Regions from separate parts of the Pseudoalteromonas sp. DSM 26666 genome, predicted to be linked through region 3. Evidence: predicted binding sites of a transcription regulator. Region 3 holds the regulator's gene; each other region holds the start of a gene.

Region 1 (4,665 bases), on a different contig from region 3:
AACGTACACAGTTGGTTGGGCAAAACCGCTTGGAATTATTGTTATTTAAGCTTAATGGGCGTCAGCGCTTTGGTATTAATGTGTTCAAGGTAAGAGAAGTTCTTCAATGCCCTCCATTGACTAGCATGCCGAAATCTAACACTTATATCCGTGGCGTAGCACATATTCGTGGGCAAACTATTTCGGTGATTGATTTATCTATGGCCGTAGGCGGGCGCCCAATAAAAAGCATCGAAGATGGCTTTATAATAATTGCTGAGTATAACCGTACAGTGCAAGGATTCTTAGTAGGTGGTGTTGAACGTATAGTTAACATGAACTGGGAAAAAATAATGCCACCGCCGTCAGGAGCGGGTCGTTATTCTTATTTAACAGCCGTCACTGAAATTGAAAATGAGCTCGTTGAGATACTCGACGTAGAAAAAATCTTAAACGAAATCTGCCCAGTTAATACTACCGTGAGCGATGATGTTGCCTCGCAAGGTAATATACAAAAAGATTTAGGCGAGAGAATAGTATTTATTGCTGATGATTCGGCTGTTGCGCGAAATCAAGTAAAACGAGCATTGGAACCATTAGGTGTAACAACTGAGTTGGCTAAAAATGGTAAAGAAGCTTTAATAAGATTAAAAGAAATTGCAGAGCTCGATTGCGTAAATGATATTACAGAGCGAGTAGGGCTACTCATTTCTGATGTAGAAATGCCAGAAATGGATGGTTACACGCTGACTGCAGAAATCAAAGCTAATCCTAAACTTGCGCCACTGCATGTGATTTTACACACATCATTGAGTGGTGTTTTCAATCAAGCGATGATTGAAAAAGTAGGGGCAGATGATTTTATTGCAAAATTTAACCCAGACGAGCTTGCAACAGCCGTTAATAAATGGGTTCATCGTGATTAATAAACATAGGTGTTATTGATTTGACTAATAAAGATTTGCAGCAAAACGAATACGATCAATTTCGCTTATTTTTAGAACAACAGTGCGGTATTGTTTTAGGTGAAAATAAGCAGTATTTGGTAAAGAGCCGTTTGGCACCATTAATGTCTCGATTTAATGTTGAATCGTTGTCTGAATTGGTAAGTAAAACTCTCGGTGTGCATGAGCGCCAGTTGCGCGCAGCCGTTGTTGATGCCATGACAACCAATGAGACATTATGGTTTAGAGATCAGTATCCGTTTGAGTTACTTAAAACCAGATTATTCCCTGAGTTTAAAACGTTAAATAGGCCATTAAAAATATGGTCTGCGGCGAGCTCATCAGGACAAGAACCCTACTCAATAGCGATGTCGGTTGCTGAGTTTCAATCCAGCAGCCCTGGTGTTTTAAAAATGGGTGCACAAATAATTGGTACAGATATATCAAATACCATGCTTGATATGTGTAAACATGCTGAATATGATGCATTGGCATTGGCTCGCGGACTCTCTGCTGAACGTCGTAAAAAGTTTTTTAAAGACAGCGGCAATGGTATGGCACAAGTGGTTGATTCATTGAAAAAGCAAGTGAGCTTTAGGCATTTAAATTTGCTCGATTCGTACGCTTTAATGGGTAAGTTCGATATTATATTTTGCCGTAATGTTTTAATTTACTTTTCACCTGAGGTGAAAGCCAAAATAATTGCACAATTCTCTCAAGCACTTAACCCTAAGGGGTATTTATTTTTAGGTGCGTCGGAGTCTATGTCTGGTTTAAGTACTGACTTTGATATGGTGCGTTGTAACCCTGGTATCATTTATCAAAAGAAATGACCTTCATTAATATATTATCCCTCCTCTAAACGACGCCTATTGCGTCGTTTTTTGTTTTTATCATCACTATTTTCACTGCTGGCTCATTTATTGCTTTATCGGTACTGAGTCAATTTTTTGGAGGTAGTTATGGCTATCAGTTTTGATAAAGCATTAGGCGTGCATCCGCATGCGATGTTGATCCGTTCGCAAAGAGCAGAAATGCTCGCTACTAATATCGCAAATGCTGATACGCCCGGCTATAAAGCAAAAGATATCGACTTTGCCTCAGCATTAAAAACGGCAAAGTCCAACCAACTAAGCGGCAATACCATGGTAAGAACCAATGAAAAACACATTGCCGGTGGTACCCGTAGTGTAGGTAGTAATGAACTATTTCGTACGCCAAATCAAACAGATACAGGTGATGGTAACTCTGTTGATATACAAGTGGAACGGAACTTGTATACACAGAATGCTATGGAGTATCAGGCCAGTGTCCAGTTTCTTAATGGTAAATTTAAAGGCCTGAAAAAAGCCCTCGGTAGTCAAGGAGCCTAATTATGAGTTTATATAATGTGTTTGATATTGCTGGTTCTGGTATGAGCGCGCAAAACGTGCGATTAAATACCACGGCAAGTAATATCTCTAATGCCAATACAATTAGCTCTTCACAAAATGAGACGTACCGAGCGCGACAACCTGTATTTGCTGCGGAGCTAACAAAAGCGTCAGCGTCAGCAAGCAACCCACAGGGCTCTGCCGTTGGTGTAAAAGTGTTAGGAGTGGTTGAAAGTAATAAACCACTACAAATCGAATATAACCCAAATCACCCGAGTGCGGATGAAAATGGATATATTTACAAACCCAACGTGAATGTTGTTGAGGAGATGGCAAATATGATTTCTGCTTCTCGCTCTTATCAGACAAATGTTCAAGTTGCTGATGCAGCTAAGCAAATGTTAAGTAAAACACTGCTGTTAGGTCAGCGGTAACTGAGGGTAGCTCATGAGTAACGATATTAGTACTTCTTCATCCTACATGGACTCTTTACGTTGGCAAGATAAGCAAGTGCCAAAAAAAGAAGAGAGTGATGCGTTAACCCAAGAAGATTTCTTTTCGTTGTTAACACAGCAGTTGTCATATCAAGATCCCAGCAAACCAGCTGATAACGATCAGATGATTGCACAAATGACAAACTTTACCATGGCTGAAGGGATCTCAAATTTAAACTCTAACTTTGAGTCTTTAGCTGCGTCGATGACATCAAATTCAGCATTGCAAGCATCAACATTGGTTGGTAAGCAAGCGCTGCTGGAGTCTGACACACTTGAGCTTAATGAGTCGGGTGAGGTAAAGGGAGCGATTGTTGCTGAAAAGCCGGTAGACAATTTAACGCTTCGTATTGAAGATGCATCAGGGCAATTAGTTAAAACTATTGATTTAGGCACGCAGCCTGCAGGTGCTGTTCGCTTTGCATGGGATGGTAAAAACGAAGCGGGTGAACGACTTCCTCCTGGTGAATACAATGTTAAAGCTGAAGGCAGTACGGATGGCGAATTCTCTAGCTTACCAATTGCCTCATTCAAAAATATTGAGAGTGTTAATATTAATGGCTCAAGCGGCATTATTATTAATACCAAAGAAGGTGCGGTTAGGCTGACTGATGTCGCAGAAATCGCGTAATAGATTTTATGTATTTTTTAGCCAATAGGCTAAATATTTTTTAGGTTAGAGGTTAATTATGAGCTTCAATATTGCATTAACAGGCCTTGCTGCCGCACAAAAAGATTTAGATGTTACCGCCAATAATATTGCCAACGTAAATACCACGGGCTTTAAAGAGTCTCGCGCTGAATTTGCTGATGTATACGCATCATCAGTATTTAGCGCCGGTAAAACGAAAAATGGTGATGGTGTACAAACCACTATGGTTGCCCAGCAGTTTCATCAGGGCTCGCTGCAGTTTACTAATAATTCACTGGATTTAGCGATCACAGGTGAGGGGTATTTTGCTACCAGTCAAGACTTAGGCGCACAAGACTTTACCTACACGCGTGCGGGTGCATTTAAGCTTAATAAAGATAACTTTGTTGTAGATGCTAAAGGTAATTTTTTACAAAGCTTCCCAGTTGATGAAGTTAGTGGTGATACGACCTCTGTAAGTCTTAGTACTTCATCTGCTTTACAAATACCAGATTCTTCGGGCTCTCCGCGCTCTACTTCAAACGTTTATACATCATTTAACGTCGATTCTCGAGAAGATGTAATAGCTGTCCCTTTTGATGCAACAGACAGTACTACTTATAACTCTTCGACATCGACCACAATGTATGACTCACTTGGTGAGCCACATGTTCTACAATTCTTTTTTGTAAAAACAGCGCCTAATGAATGGCAAGTACATGGTACGCTTGATAAAACTCCCTTTGATGCAACTGGTGCCGCGACAGCAACACCAAGCCCGCTAAGTACCTTTGGGTTTGATGCTAGCGGTTTGCCTGCAACGACTAATGGTGCTCCAAATGTTGGTCCAACCTTTACTGATGTTAATTTAACCGGAGCTAATTTATCGGGTATTTTATCTAATGGCGCCCAATTTGATGATATTGCGATTAATTGGCGCGATGAGGCCGGTACTGCAAATAGAACGCCTACTCAATATGCGAGTCGCTTTGAGGTGAAAGCACTAGAGCAAGATGGTGCGACAGTAGGTCGCTTAGCGGGTATTGATATTGGTACAGATGGCAAAGTTGTTGCATCTTACAGTAATGGTGATTCAACTTACTTAGGTCAAGTTGCCATGGTGCGCTTTTCAAACTCACAAGGTTTGCAGCAAGTAGGTGACACTTCATGGAAAAAAAGTTTGACCTCGGGGGAACCAATTGCGGGTGAGCCAGGTTCAGGCACACTAGGCAACATTAATTCGT
Region 2 (4,665 bases), on a different contig from region 3:
CCTTCAACATTGGTATCGAGGTAGTTCATGATATCTGCCGCAGCTTTTAAGCCACCCATTTTCGCAGCTTGTGCACCCGCTTGACCGGCAAATTGTTTTTCCATAATTTCATTCAATTCTTGCAATGCTGCCGGTTGTACTTCTTCTAAATTAGCAATACGCATGGTTAAATCGAGGCGCACTTTTTCAGGAAATTGCGCTAAAATTTCAGCCGACTGTTCAGGCTCTAGGTAAGAGAGAACAATTGTTTGAATTTGTGGATGCTCATTACGAATAATGTTAGCCACCTGTTTAGAGTCCATCCATTTTAATGAATCAAGACCTTTAGCGCCTGAGCCCATCACTATTTGGTCTATCAAGCTGGCGGCTTTATCTTCACCTAATGCGGCTGTAAGTGCTTTTTTGATGAAGTCTTCAGACTGAAAACCAATCGTACTAAAGCTTTGAATTTGTTCAATAAACAAATTATGAACCGCGCTAATTTTAGCTTGCGACAAATCATCGATTGCCGCCATAGCCATACCGACCTTTTGCACTTGTTTTGGCTCTAAGTGCTTGAGGATTTGCGCTGCATCTTCTTCAGTTAAGCTCAGCAATAATATTGCGGCTTTATCTACACCATCAAGTTTATCAACATCAAACGCTTGAGGTAGTTGTTTTTGTTCTTGATCAGTCATCTTCTGTTAACCACGCTTTCACTACTTGTGATGATAGTTCTGGTTCATTGGCTACAAGGGCACGAACCGCTTTGAGTAAGTCTTCGTCGCCGTGTAGGTCTGGTAAGCGTAGTGTACCATCGCTTGAGAAGCCAACAGAAGCAGAATCAAAGTCATTATTTAGCATATCTAATGTGCTGTCACCAAGATCAACACCTGAACTAAGAGAATCTTCATCGTATTCTTCAAGTGTATTATCTGGGTAGATTAAGCGTTTAAGCATAGGTTTAACGACAGCTAAAATCAGTACAATAATAACCAGTGCACCTAATACTAAGCGCATCATTTTCATAAACCAATCTTGTTCCCATAAAGGCAACTCAAAATCAAGCGCTGAGTCTTCACGAACAAATGGTACGGTCACTACTTCAAGTGCATCGCCACGTTGCATATCAAAGCCTACGCCACCTTGTAACAAGCGACGAATATTTGACAGGGCTTCAACCGAGCGTGGCGTCATAGTTGTTTCACCATTTTCACCCACCGTAGGCAGGTAATCAACCGCAACAGAGACGCTTATTCTGCGGATCACTCCAGTTTGCTGACGCTTATGTGAAATAGTGGTATCGAGTTCATAGTTACGAGTGGCTTCTTTGTGAGTTCTACTCGGTGAGGTTGCAGTGCCTGCACCGCCCGCCATCGCATCTTCAGGAATAGTTGAGTTAACTGGTGGCTGATTAGTAAGCGCGCCTGGAATACCAACCGCTAGGCCACCAATATTATTTTCTTCAAAGGTCGTTTCACTTCTTACCGCAGGTAAATCTGGGTTGTAACGTTTTTGTGTTTCTTCTACCGCACTAAAGTCCATACTTAAATCTACTTGTGCGGTGTAATTACCTAATCCAACCACGGGGATCAGAATACTGTCGATTTTTTCTAGGTATTCTTGCTCACGTTTACGTTCTATATCGTATTCTTTACGTGAGCGTGCAGCTAAAGAGGTTTGCGAGCCTGAATTTAATAAACGACCATTTTGATCGGTCACAGTAACGCGCGAAGGCTCAAGCCCTTGTACCGCTGAAGCTATCATATCAACAACCGAGTCAACTTCTTCGCCATCTAGAGAGCGACCGCGTTTAAGAGTAAGTACAACAGTTGCAGAGGGTTTTTTCTCTCTACGGGCAAACACATTTTCTTTGGGAATCGCTAACAATACTTTGGCGCGAGTAACATTATTTAGCTCTTCTATAGTACGGGCAAGTTGTTGCTCACGGCCATGTTTAAGGCGCTCACGCTCTAAACGTTGGCTTACCCCAAACCCCATGTCTTGCATAATAATGTCGCTACCTGATGTAGGCCCTTGATCTAAACCTTCACGGGTCATCAATAACTTGATATTTTGATATTCAGTTTCATCCACCGAGACCACATTGCCATCAAGTTGGTAGTCAATTTTTTGTGCATCTAAAAAGTCGAGTGTTTCTATTAACTCTTCAGTTTGCATTTTACCTAAAGGGCGCATATCTGGCTGACGAGCCCAAATAATAACGAAAATAGCAATGGCTAAACAAATAGCTAATGCAACAATCAGGGTAATTTGACGTAAAACATCAACACCACCAAGGGCACTGAAATAGCCTGATTTTTGCTCTTGTTGATCTTCGTTTTCACTTTGCTCCATCATGCCATCAGCAAGTGCCAGATCTGTAGATTGATTAGATTGCGCCACAATAATTCTCCACTACCTAGTTAAACAGGCATGTTCATAATTTCTTTATAAGACTCAACAAGCTTATTACGAACCTGTACCGTAGCTTCAAATGCCACAGAAGACTTTTGCGAAGCAATCATAGCCTCAGCAAGTGATACGCTTCTGTCGCCATTCTCTACCGCTTTTACTTTTTGTCCTGTGTCTTGCTGAAGTTCATGCACTGTATTAAGGGCATTACTCAACATGTCACCAAACTGTGCTGTAGAGGTTGATTGCACTTGCGTTGGCAAGTTATTAACTTGATTACTACGTGTGGCCTCTGCAGCCATTGATTGCATTTCTTGAAATAAAGCACTGTTTTGAATTTTCATAATTGTCTCTGATAATGCAGTAAACTCTTAAAGAGAATAAAGCACAAAACATGCCAAAAATTAAAGTCAATTAAAACAAAGACTTAAGTAAAATAATTGAGCAGTCAGAGTTTTGACAGCCCTAAATTCAAGTGATTGAACTTAGGGCTTATGGGGGTTATGCTGGGAGGGAAATACCTAAATCACGCATTTGTGCTAATTTGTAGCGTAAAGTACGCGGGCTAATACCTAAGGTTTCGGCGACCTCTTTGCGTTTTCCTTGGCAGCGTGCCAAGGTTTCTAAAATAATACGATGTTCTTTATCTTTAAGCTCATCTTTGTAACTACCAGTATCGACGGCTAACAAATCATTTTTTTGCTCATCTGCAGGCGCTGCTTTTTCATCATAATAAGCGTTACTGAGACTACTTTTTACAGGCTCAATGTCAGCTTTAGTTTCTGCCACAAAATGCGTTGGGGCTAGATTTTCGATAAAAATAGCATGCTCATCAATACTATTTCCACTGCGTAAAATTAATGCTCGCTGGATAACGTTATCTAGTTCGCGTACGTTACCGGGCCAGCTATGGCTAAGCAGTTTTTGCTCTGCACTGCTATCTAAATACGCCATTGGCTCTTTGCTTTTACTTAAGTGACGTTCAATCAAATGCTTAGCCAACACAATAATGTCCCCTGGGCGCTCACACAGTGGTCGCCACAGCAAAGGGAATACATTGAGTCGATAATATAAATCTTCGCGGAACTGATTATCAGCAACAGCCTCTTTTAATTCGCGGTTACTGGTTGCAAGCACACGCACATCTAGCGAAATAGTTTTTCGACCACCTAAACGCTCAACTTCGCGCTCTTGTAATACCCGCAATAGTTTGGCTTGCAAGCCTAAATCCATTTCGGTGATTTCATCAAGTAAAATGGTTCCCCCCTGTGCTTGCTCAAACTTACCTGGGCAGGCCTGAATCGCACCGGTAAACGCACCTTTTTCGTAGCCAAATAGAGTAGCTTCGAGCATGTTTTCTGGAATAGCAGCACAGTTAATTGCTACAAATGGTTCATTACAGCGTTTTGATTTGTCATGAATATAACGCGCCAGTACTTCTTTACCAGAGCCACTTGGCCCAAGCACCATCACACTGGCATCTGATCGAGCAACTTTATTAGCAAGTTCGAGTAATTGAATACTACTAGGGTCGGCGACAATGGGCCCGTCTGTTTCTTTTTCTTTTTCTGGTAAGTAACGACTCACCATATTCAATAGCACTTCTGGTGCAAATGGCTTGGCCATATAATCAATCGCGCCTAAACGCATAGCCTCTACAGCATCATCAATAGTGGCGTAGGCCGTCATCATTAGTACGGGTAAATCAGGGTAATTTAATTTAATACTACGTAATAAATCCAAGCCGCTCATTGCGCCCATTTGTACATCACTGACCACCAATGAAAATGCTTCTTTTTTTAGTAGCACCATGGCTTGCTCGGCACTATTGGCGGCCATACAGGCTATACCTGACATTTCAAGCGTATCAATTAATGCTTCACGAAGTCCGGCGTCATCTTCTACAACTAAAATAGTGTTACTCATTGTGACTCCCCTAATTTAGATGTGACACTAATAGGTAGCAACATACTAAAAATTGCTCCCCCTTGTGGGTTGTTGTTTGCTTCAACACGTCCCTGATGTGCACTGGCCACTGAACTTACAACGGCAAGTCCTAAACCAGTACCTTGGCTTTTAGTGGTATAAAAGGGTTCAAATATTTTTTCAGTTTGTGCTAAATCAAGCCCAGGGCCATTATCACTAACACTAATGCGGACATAATCAGGGTCTTGCGTATCACGCAAAGCACTAAGATGTACTTGTGCACCACTGCCAATGACTTGAATACTATTATGAATTAGGTTTTGAATTGCGCTTGCCAATGCTGTT
Region 3 (4,665 bases):
TAGCGCGCATTATACTGAGCGTTTTATTCATAAGCTGTATGGTTTGGCTCTGGTATCCTTATTTTACTAAGGTTGATATTACTGCAAGCGAAGAAACACAAGTTATTGCTAAGCCTGATTATACCGCTATTGAGCTAAAACAAACGGCTTATAATGAACAAGGTAAAGTGAGCCATAAGGTAACTGCGGTAAAAATGGAGTTGTATCAACAACTCGGTTTTACCTTTTTTGAAAAGCCTATATTCACTTTATACAACGAGCAGCAAACATGGCGTATTAACGCCGATGAAGCCACCCTCTACGACGACCGTCAACTGGTGTTAGAGGGTAATGTAACCGCTCAAAACTTAGTAGATAACGCCATGATCGATACGATCAACGCCCAGACCATCAATGTTGATATAAAACTATTAACCATGCAATCACAGCAGCCTGTCGTTATTACAGGACCTAATTTAAAAATCACAGGTAAAGGCCTTGAGGCCGATTTAAAAACCGAGGTGATTAAACTTATTAACCATACGCGAACCCTATATTATGACCAATAACCTATTTAAAATTTTAATTGTTCCCTCACTATTAATTGCTTTTAACAGTAATGGCGCTGAACCTGCTGAAGCCCCCGCTGCTAATCAAATTTCAATTAGTGCAGATAAGCAAGAAGGTCAATTAAAAGAAAACGTAGGCATTTTTGAGAAAAATGTTGAAATTATTCATGGTAATCGCCGTATCACAGCTGACCGTTTAGAAGTGCATAAACGCGATGACCTAGGCGATAACAAACAGTTATTAATTGCCACAGGCAGCCCTGCATATTTTGAAGAAACACAAGCTGATGGCACCATAATGAGCGCCAGTGCTAATGAAGTGCGTTACGATGTGTCGCTGCGTTTTTTAACCTTAATCGGCGATGCAAGCATTGCTCAAGCAGGTCAAAAAATAACAGCTAAAAGTATCACTTACGATATCGAGCAGCAGTTAATTAGCGCAGAAAAAGACGAAAACTCAACAGACCGTGTACACACTATTTTAGTCCCTGTTGAAAATAAAAAAGAAGATGATAAAGGTCAACCATGAGCACATTAAAAGCAGAGCTATTAGCTAAAAGCTACAAAGGTCGTGAAGTTGTAAAAAACGTTGGCCTAGAGGTTGAAGCTGGCAGTATTGTGGGGTTACTTGGCCCTAATGGTGCAGGTAAAACCACCACTTTTTATATGATTGTAGGCCTTGTGCCTAGCGATAAAGGCAAAATATCAATTGATGATAAAGATATTACTTTATTACCGATGCACAGCCGAGCGCGTTTAGGGATTGGTTATTTACCGCAAGAGTCGTCTATTTTTAGAAAGCTGACTGTTTATCAAAACTTAATGGCTATCTTAGAAACACGTAAAGAATTAAATAAACAACAACGCGAAGATACCTTAAATAATTTACTTGATGAATTTAGCATTCAGCATATCCGCGATAGTCAAGGTATGGCTTTATCAGGTGGTGAACGTCGCCGCGTTGAAATTGCTCGCGCGTTAGCAGCAAACCCTAAATTTATCCTTTTAGACGAACCCTTTGCGGGGGTTGATCCTATCTCAGTATTAGATATTAAAAAGATTATAGAGCATCTTAAAAACCGAGGAATTGGCGTACTTATCACAGATCACAACGTACGCGAAACTCTTGATGTTTGTGAAAAAGCCTACATAGTTTCTCATGGGGAGTTAATTGCATCAGGCACTCCAGAATATGTATTAAACGATAAAACAGTACGCGATGTTTATTTAGGCGAGCAGTTCAAGCTCTAATATGTGTGTTATTACACTAAGCATCTGCTAAGATTAATTATACTAATTTAAAAGGATTGTTAGAGATACATGAGGCAATCATTACAGCTGCGCATGGGCCAGCAACTTACAATGACTCCACAGTTGCAACAAGCAATTCGCTTATTGCAACTCAGTACATTGGATCTCCAGCAAGAAATTCAAGAAGCGCTCGATAGCAACCCCTTGCTTGAAGTTGAAGAACACGATTACAGCGAAGACACTGCAGGTAAAAACGAACAAAAAGCCGATAACGATGACTTAACGCTAAGTGCCTCAGCTGACGATAAACCTAGCGAGTATGAGCAAGATAGCGGCGAAGCAATGACCAAAGACACCATTAGCGATGATATGGCTATGGATGTTACTTGGGATGAATATATGAGCGCTGCGCCTGCCTCTTCATCGGGCCCAATGCCAGAAGATGAATCTATTTATCAAGGCTCTTCGACTGAAACGCTGCATGAGTATTTAATGTGGCAACTTCAACTGACGCCGTTTAGTCCTACCGATGAAGCGATAGCTATTGCAATTGTAGAAGCTGTGGACGATTCAGGGATTCTAACCCTTAGCTGTGAAGAAATATTAGAAAGCTTTAACCAAGAAAACGACGGCGAAGATGAAGTTGAACTTGACGAAATAGAAGCGGTACTAAAGCGTATTCAACTATTTGATCCAGTGGGAATAGCCGCGCGTAGTTTACAAGAGTGCTTGTGTATTCAGCTAAATCAATTTGATAAAGACACACCTTTTTTAAACGAAACAAAAATGATCTTAACCGATCATATTGATTTACTTGCTGCACGTGACTATCGCACGTTAATGAAAAAAACAAAGCTTAAAGAAGATGAGCTTAAAGAAATCATGACGTTGATTCATACGCTCAGCCCAAAACCGGCAGACACTATTGTTAGAGAAGAGTCTGAATACGTTATTCCTGATGTGTCGGTTAAGAAAGTTAAAGGTCGTTGGGTAGTTGAATTAAACCCAGATAGCATGCCTAAGATCAGAGTAAATAGCCAATATGCAGCTATGTCGCGTACGGTTAAATCAAGTGGTGATAGCCAGTTTATTCGCTCGCACTTACAAGAGGCTAAATGGTTTATAAAAAGCTTAGAAAGTAGGAATGACACGCTACTTAAAGTAACCAACTGTATTGTGCAGCAGCAACAGGCCTTTTTTGAACACGGTCCTGAGGCTATGAAGCCTATGGTGCTTAACGATGTGGCTGAAATGGTGGAAATGCATGAGTCGACTATATCGCGTGTTACTACGCAAAAATACATGCATACACCACGTGGCATTTTTGAGCTTAAATATTTCTTTTCAAGCCATGTAAGTACTGAAAATGGTGGCGAATGTTCATCAACAGCAATACGTGCATTAATTAAAAAATTAATCGCTGCAGAAAACTCAGCTAAACCATTGAGTGATAGTAAAATTGCAGATATATTGGCAGAGCAAGGAATTAAAGTAGCGAGGAGAACCATTGCAAAATATCGCGAATCTCTAGCTATTCCCCCGTCTAATCAACGTAAAAGTTTGATTTAAGGCGTACAACAAAGAGGAAAATGTTTATGCAACTGAATTTAACTGGTCGCCATGTAGATATTACCGACTCGCTTAGAGACTACGTAAATAGTAAATTTTCGAAGTTACAGAGGCACACTGATCACATAACGAATGTGCACGTTATTCTCGATGTAGAAAAACTAAACCAAAAAGCTGAAGCAACCGTTCATGTTAGTGGCGCTGAGATTTTTGCCTCTACTGAGCATCAAGATATGTATGCCGCTATAGACTCGCTCATTGACAAGCTAGATCGTCAAGTAATTAAACACAAAGAGAAACTTGCTCGACACTAACACTATGAAACTAAGCTCACTTATCTGTCAGGACTGCAGTAAAGCTGCGGTCCTTTTTAATAGTAAAAAAAGAATTTTAGAATTTATCAGTGAATTGGCTCACAATAAGCTGCCCTATTTAACACAACAAGATATTCTTAATGCATTAACTGCAAGAGAAAAGCTTGGAAGTACAGGCATTGGCCGAGGCATTGCTATTCCACATGGTCGCATGAGTGGAGCTCAAGAGCCCCTTGCTTTGATTTTAGTGAGCGAAACAGCTATTAATTTTGATGCGATTGATAACCGGCCGGTTGACATTTTTGTCGCGTTAATTGTTCCCGATGGCGATAATCAGCAGCATTTGAAGACGCTAGCCACGATTGCTGATAAGCTCAATGATAAAGAATTTTGTAAACAGTTACGCGCCGCCAAATCGGATAGCGAACTGTATCAGGTTATCGTCAGTCAATCGTAGTAATAAAGAAAGGTGATAAATGGAATTAATAATTATAAGCGGTCGTTCAGGCTCAGGTAAATCTGTGGCGTTACGCGTTGTGGAAGACTTAGGTTATTATTGTGTAGACAATATTCCTCTTAATTTATTACCATCATTAGTGCGCAGTGTTTCCGACAGTTATAATAAAATTGCCGTGAGTGTTGATGTACGTAACCTACCTAAAGAGCAACAGCAGTTTAATGAAATCATTGAATATTTACCTGGTTTTACTAAACCAACGGTATTTTATTTAGACAGTGACGATCAAACATTAATAAAACGTTTTTCAGAAACGCGACGTCTCCACCCTTTATCTATTGATTCTTTGCCGCTTGATTTAGCCATAAAAAAAGAAAAACAACTACTTGATGTATTGATTAACCGTGCTGATTATATGATTGATACCACGGATTTAAGTGTGCATCAGCTTGCTGAGTCTATTCGTGAAAAAATACTCGGAAAAAAAGATAAACAACTGATCATTACCTTTGAGTCATTTGGTTTT
Region 4 (4,665 bases), on a different contig from region 3:
TAACCGTAGTTGATATCGACGGTAACCGCTTGCGCGAACTGCAAGATAAGTACGATTTACAAGGTGTTGCAGGCCACGGCGCCCACCCCGACGTGTTAAGTCGCGCAGGGGCTGAAGATGCCGATATGATTATTGCGGTGACCAGCTCAGATGAAGTTAACATGGTGGCATGCCAAGTTGCCTACAGTATTTTTAATACACCGACTAAAATAGCCCGTATTCGCTCTGAGCAGTATTTAAAATACCGCGAAAAACTCTTTCATAATGATGACTTACCTGTCGATCATTACATAGCCCCAGAAGCACTCGTTACTAAGTATATTCGCCGCCTAATAGACTACCCTGGCGCATTACAAGTACTGCAATTTGCCGATGGCATGCTCTCTTTAGTGGCTGTAAAAGCCTACTATGGCGGCTTATTGGTAGGCTATGCCCTATCTACACTTAAGCAGCATATTCCTAATGTTGAAACTCGGGTAGCCGCTATTTACCGCCAAGGTAAAGCGATAAAACCCTTAGGCACCACCGTAATAGAAGCCGACGATGAAGTATTTTTTATTGCCGCAACCAAACACATTCGTGCGGTAATGAACGAGCTACAAAAGCTGGAACGCTCGTATAAAAAAATCATGATTGCCGGTGGCGGTAATATTGGTGCAGGTCTAGCCCGTTCACTGGAAAGAAACCACAGCGTTAAGTTACTAGAGCGAAGTAAAGAGCGTGCCGAACAGCTTTCTGAAATGCTCGACAACACCGTGGTATTTTGTGGTGATGCATCCGATCAGGAGCTGCTCTCTGAAGAACACATTGAACAGGTTGATGTTTTCATTGCCGTTACCAACGACGATGAAGTAAATATAATGTCGGCTATGCTCGCAAAACGCATGGGGGCACAAAAAACCATGGTACTTATTCAACGAGGCGCTTACGTTGATTTAGTACAGGGCGGCGAAATTGATATTGCGATTTCACCACAACAAGCGACTATTTCTGCATTGCTGACTCACGTGCGCCGTGGTGATATTGTAAACGTGTACTCGTTGCGTAAAGGGGCTGCAGAAGCCATAGAAGCGGTTGCCCATGGTGATGAAAATACCTCTAAAGTGGTAGGTCGCGCAATTGCCGATATTAAATTGCCTGCAGGTACCACAATAGGTGCAATTGTGCGAAATGACGATGTACTGATTGCCCATGACGATACAATTATTTTGTCAGGCGATCATGTAATCATGTTCTTAATTGATAAAAAGCACATTAACGTGGTTGAAAAGTTATTCCAAGTTAGCGCTATTTTTCTATAATTAAACTGCTTGAGTTAAGTAATCAACAAACACAAAAAAGCCGCTGACTATTAAGCGGCTTTAGTGGAGTATGATGGGGTAATACTTATTGTACTCTTGCAAATTCTTCTTTAGAAAGTTCACCATTTCCGTCAGTATCTAAGTCATCAAAAATGTTCATTAGTTGTTTATTAGCGGCGGCTTCCTGCTGGCTAATTACACCATCGCCATTACTATCAAAAGAGGCAAAATCTACCGCTGCATAAGCTGCTGATGATGACGCTAATACTAAAATCGCAAGTGTTGTGTTTAATGCTTTCATAATAAGTCTCCTATAAGAGGGAAATCCTTTTCTGAGATCCCTGTGCAATGAAAAAAGTCAAAAATTAAAAGTTTGCAAACTCAGCTTTAGAAAGCTCACCATTACCGTCAGTATCAAGCTCAGTAAATTCGGCTGTTAAATCAGCGTTTACAGCGGCTTCGCTTTGACTAATAGCACCGCTACCATCAGTATCAAGCATGTCAAAGTCGCTTGCTGCAAAAGCAGCTGATGAAGAAGCTAGCGCGATAAGTGCAAATGTTTTATGTAATGTTTTCATAATTTAATCCTTCAAAATGTAATGCAATGGTCTATCAAAAAATTGTGTCTGGCTATCACGGTCCTTGTTATTCTCTTTCATAGGCTTCCTTGCCTATTTAGGCTGTCTTTGGCAACTCAGAATATACTTAGCCTTGTCTTATGCTTTCGAAAATTCTTCTTTTGATAGCTCACCGTTTTGGTCAGTATCAAGCTCTGAGAACATGCTCATTAATTTTGCATCAACCGATGCTTCGCTTTGGCTAATAGCGCCGTTACCGTCGGTATCTAGTGTGTCAAAGTCGCTCGCTGCAAAGGCAGCTGATGAAGAAGCAAGAGCGATAAGTGCAAATGTTTTGTGTAATGTTTTCATAATGAGTATTCCTTAAAATCGTTTAAATAATGGGGGAGCTTTTAACTCCCAAAACTTTAATAGCTTAGGGTTATGCTTTAGAGAACTCTTGTTTTGATAACTCACCGTTTTGGTCAGTATCAAGCTCTGCAAACATGCTCATTAATTTTGCATCAACCGATGCTTCGCTTTGACTGATTGCGCCGTTGCCGTCAACGTCTAGCGTGTCAAAGTCGCTTGCTGCAAAAGCGGCTGATGATGAAGCTAATGCGATAAGTGCTAAAGTTTTATTAATGCTTTTCATAATCAATCTTCCTTCAAAGTTTATGTTTTATGCGATTAAGTGTTTTACTTTAAATCACGTTTCGTTCTATACAGCCTGACTATTACAACTTCGATGCCAAAAATATAAAAACCATAATTTTCAATAAATTAACCAGCAACTAGCTGAAAATGGTGCTATTTAACTCGTTATTTTGTTGCTTTTTAGCAACAGTAGATAAGGCAATAAAATTAAAACAATAAAAATCAAAGAGTTGAGTTTAAGGAAAACCCCACACAGTCGGTGAGCAACCACTAAAAAAGAGGATTAAATAAACAAAAAGGAAGGTGAGTTGAGTTTAATTTTGTTATAAACAAAAAAATTAGAATAAAAAACATATTTAACTAATTGTTTTTAATGAATTTATAAAATAAATTTGAAATGGCTTTTAAAAATAACAACAACACATGGCTATTTGTTGCAAAAGAGCGAAAATGTTAGAGCTTGTTGATATTTTAGAATTGTAAAATGTTCAGCGTCGACAGATAACAGGCCTTATACAATTTCAACTTCAAGTGCACTAGGGTCAATGAAGTGATCCCCCATCAGGGCTTTCATTTGCTCTTCACTGGCAAATAATCGAATTCCGCAATATATGCCCTTAGCATGTTTTTTCACACTGCATATTTGCCCTTCGTGCTTTGTATCTTCATCAAACACTACGATGCAACGCATATCTTTAATGTCGTCGATTTCTTGGGTTGTTTTAATATCAAACATAACACCCGTTAACGAAATATCTTTTATAACGCCTTCAAAAGAAGGGCGATCATCCGATAATTTTAACTTGGCTGGAAACAGCGTCGGTATACGCGCTTGCGAGCGCAGTTCAAATAGCTGTACTTGTGAAGGATAGTCGATAAACAATAACTTAGCCGGGTGAGATGCTACAGACATAAGCTGCTGACGAAACGCTAAAACATGCCCACCACTGCCCTCTATAAGCGCTCTTACCACCACCATCACACCATCGCGTAAATAATCACTTGCCATGGGGAGCCGTTTTGCATTGGGGTAATTTAAAATAATAAACTTATTTTCTAATAAGCCTATAAACTCTGTTTTTACGCGTCGGCTACTCGTGGGGGTGAGAATTTCTAAATCAACTATGCCACCCGTGACGATTTGGTTTAACTTTTCCAAATTGGTTTTTCGCATATTTCCTTCCTGATATTTATAACGTTATCCACGCCAAAATGTTGGGGTAAATAGCACAAGTAAGGTAAATATCTCTAAACGACCAAATACCATTGCCACGGTTAATATCCATTTTGCAGTATCGGTAATAGCGCCATAATGAGAAGCAACATCACCTAAACCAGGCCCAAGGTTATTTAAACACGCTGCCGTTGCTGAGAATGCCGTTATATTGTCTAACCCGGTGCCCATTAACGCTAACATAATAATAATAAAGACTAGTGCATAAGCCGAGAAAAAACCCCATACTGCTTCAACTACTTTATCTGGTAGCGCCTTTCGTCCTAACTTTATAGAGTATATAGCTCGAGGATGCACTAAGCGGTTTAGCTCTCGCACCCCTTGTAGATAAAGTAAAAACACGCGCACTACTTTCATACCGCCGCCAGTTGAACCAGCACAGCCACCAATAAAACTAGAGAATATTAATAAAATAGGTAAAAACAAAGGCCAAGCAGAAAAGTTATCTGTGGCAAATCCTGCGGTGCTGCTTATAGATACAGCTTGAAACAATGCCTGATCGAGGGTTTCATCGCCATTGGCATAAACATCGTGAGATGAAAGTACCGTGAAACAAATCACCACCAGCGCGAGCTGAATACATAGAAACACTTTGAATTCAGGGTCACGAATGTAGACACTAATATTACGACTCGCTACAGCAGCATAATGCAGAGAAAAGTTAATGGCTGCGATAATTAAAAAGAACACACAAATAAAGTTAATTACTGGGCTATCAAAATGCCCCATTGAAGCGTCATAAGTAGAAAAACCACCAATAGCCACCGTAGAAAAAGCATGGCAAATTGCATCAAACCAATTCATGCCAGCGCTCCAATACGCCAAAGTACATGCAAGGGTAATAGACACATAAATATACCAAAGGTGTTTAGCGGTGTCGGCTATACGCGGGGTCATTTTGGAATCTTTTACGGGG

What was found. The regulator sigma-54, encoded in region 3, starts transcription at its own class of promoters, with help from an activator protein. The targets are predictions, from matches to a motif close to GTTGGCACGNNNNTNGNNT.
Region 1: flgB (flagellar basal body rod protein FlgB) is a predicted target of sigma-54. The motif match lies at 1,834-1,852, and genes of this name have one in related genera.
Region 2: fliE (flagellar hook-basal body complex protein FliE) is a predicted target of sigma-54. The motif match lies at 2,778-2,796, and genes of this name have one in related genera.
Region 4: BM380_RS17685 (EF-hand domain-containing protein) is a predicted target of sigma-54. The motif match lies at 2,596-2,614, and genes of this name have one in related genera.

Annotation. Positions count from the first base shown of each region.
Region 1 covers NZ_FPAR01000005.1:346,698-351,362, reverse strand. The annotation lists gene BM380_RS11860 (chemotaxis protein) at 1-905, shown strand, start outside; gene BM380_RS11855 (CheR family methyltransferase) at 926-1,756, shown strand; gene flgB (flagellar basal body rod protein FlgB) at 1,886-2,296, shown strand; gene flgC (flagellar basal body rod protein FlgC) at 2,299-2,730, shown strand; gene BM380_RS11840 (flagellar hook assembly protein FlgD) at 2,744-3,421, shown strand; gene flgE (flagellar hook protein FlgE) at 3,480-4,665, shown strand, end outside.
Region 2 covers NZ_FPAR01000005.1:309,126-313,790, forward strand. The annotation lists gene fliG (flagellar motor switch protein FliG) at 1-677, opposite strand, end outside; gene fliF (flagellar basal-body MS-ring/collar protein FliF) at 670-2,385, opposite strand; gene fliE (flagellar hook-basal body complex protein FliE) at 2,406-2,738, opposite strand; gene BM380_RS11670 (sigma-54-dependent transcriptional regulator) at 2,896-4,320, opposite strand; gene BM380_RS11675 (sensor histidine kinase) at 4,317-4,665, opposite strand, start outside.
Region 3 covers NZ_FPAR01000007.1:18,128-22,792, forward strand. The annotation lists gene lptC (LPS export ABC transporter periplasmic protein LptC) at 1-548, shown strand, start outside; gene lptA (lipopolysaccharide transport periplasmic protein LptA) at 538-1,077, shown strand; gene lptB (LPS export ABC transporter ATP-binding protein) at 1,074-1,799, shown strand; gene BM380_RS13465 (RNA polymerase factor sigma-54) at 1,869-3,368, shown strand; gene hpf (ribosome hibernation promoting factor) at 3,395-3,682, shown strand; gene ptsN (PTS IIA-like nitrogen regulatory protein PtsN) at 3,687-4,139, shown strand; gene rapZ (RNase adapter RapZ) at 4,159-4,665, shown strand, end outside.
Region 4 covers NZ_FPAR01000015.1:12,594-17,258, forward strand. The annotation lists gene trkA (Trk system potassium transporter TrkA) at 1-1,301, shown strand, start outside; gene BM380_RS17670 (EF-hand domain-containing protein) at 1,387-1,602, opposite strand; gene BM380_RS17675 (EF-hand domain-containing protein) at 1,667-1,879, opposite strand; gene BM380_RS17680 (EF-hand domain-containing protein) at 2,018-2,230, opposite strand; gene BM380_RS17685 (EF-hand domain-containing protein) at 2,301-2,513, opposite strand; gene BM380_RS17690 (flagellar brake domain-containing protein) at 3,027-3,689, opposite strand; gene BM380_RS17695 (TrkH family potassium uptake protein) at 3,714-4,665, opposite strand, start outside.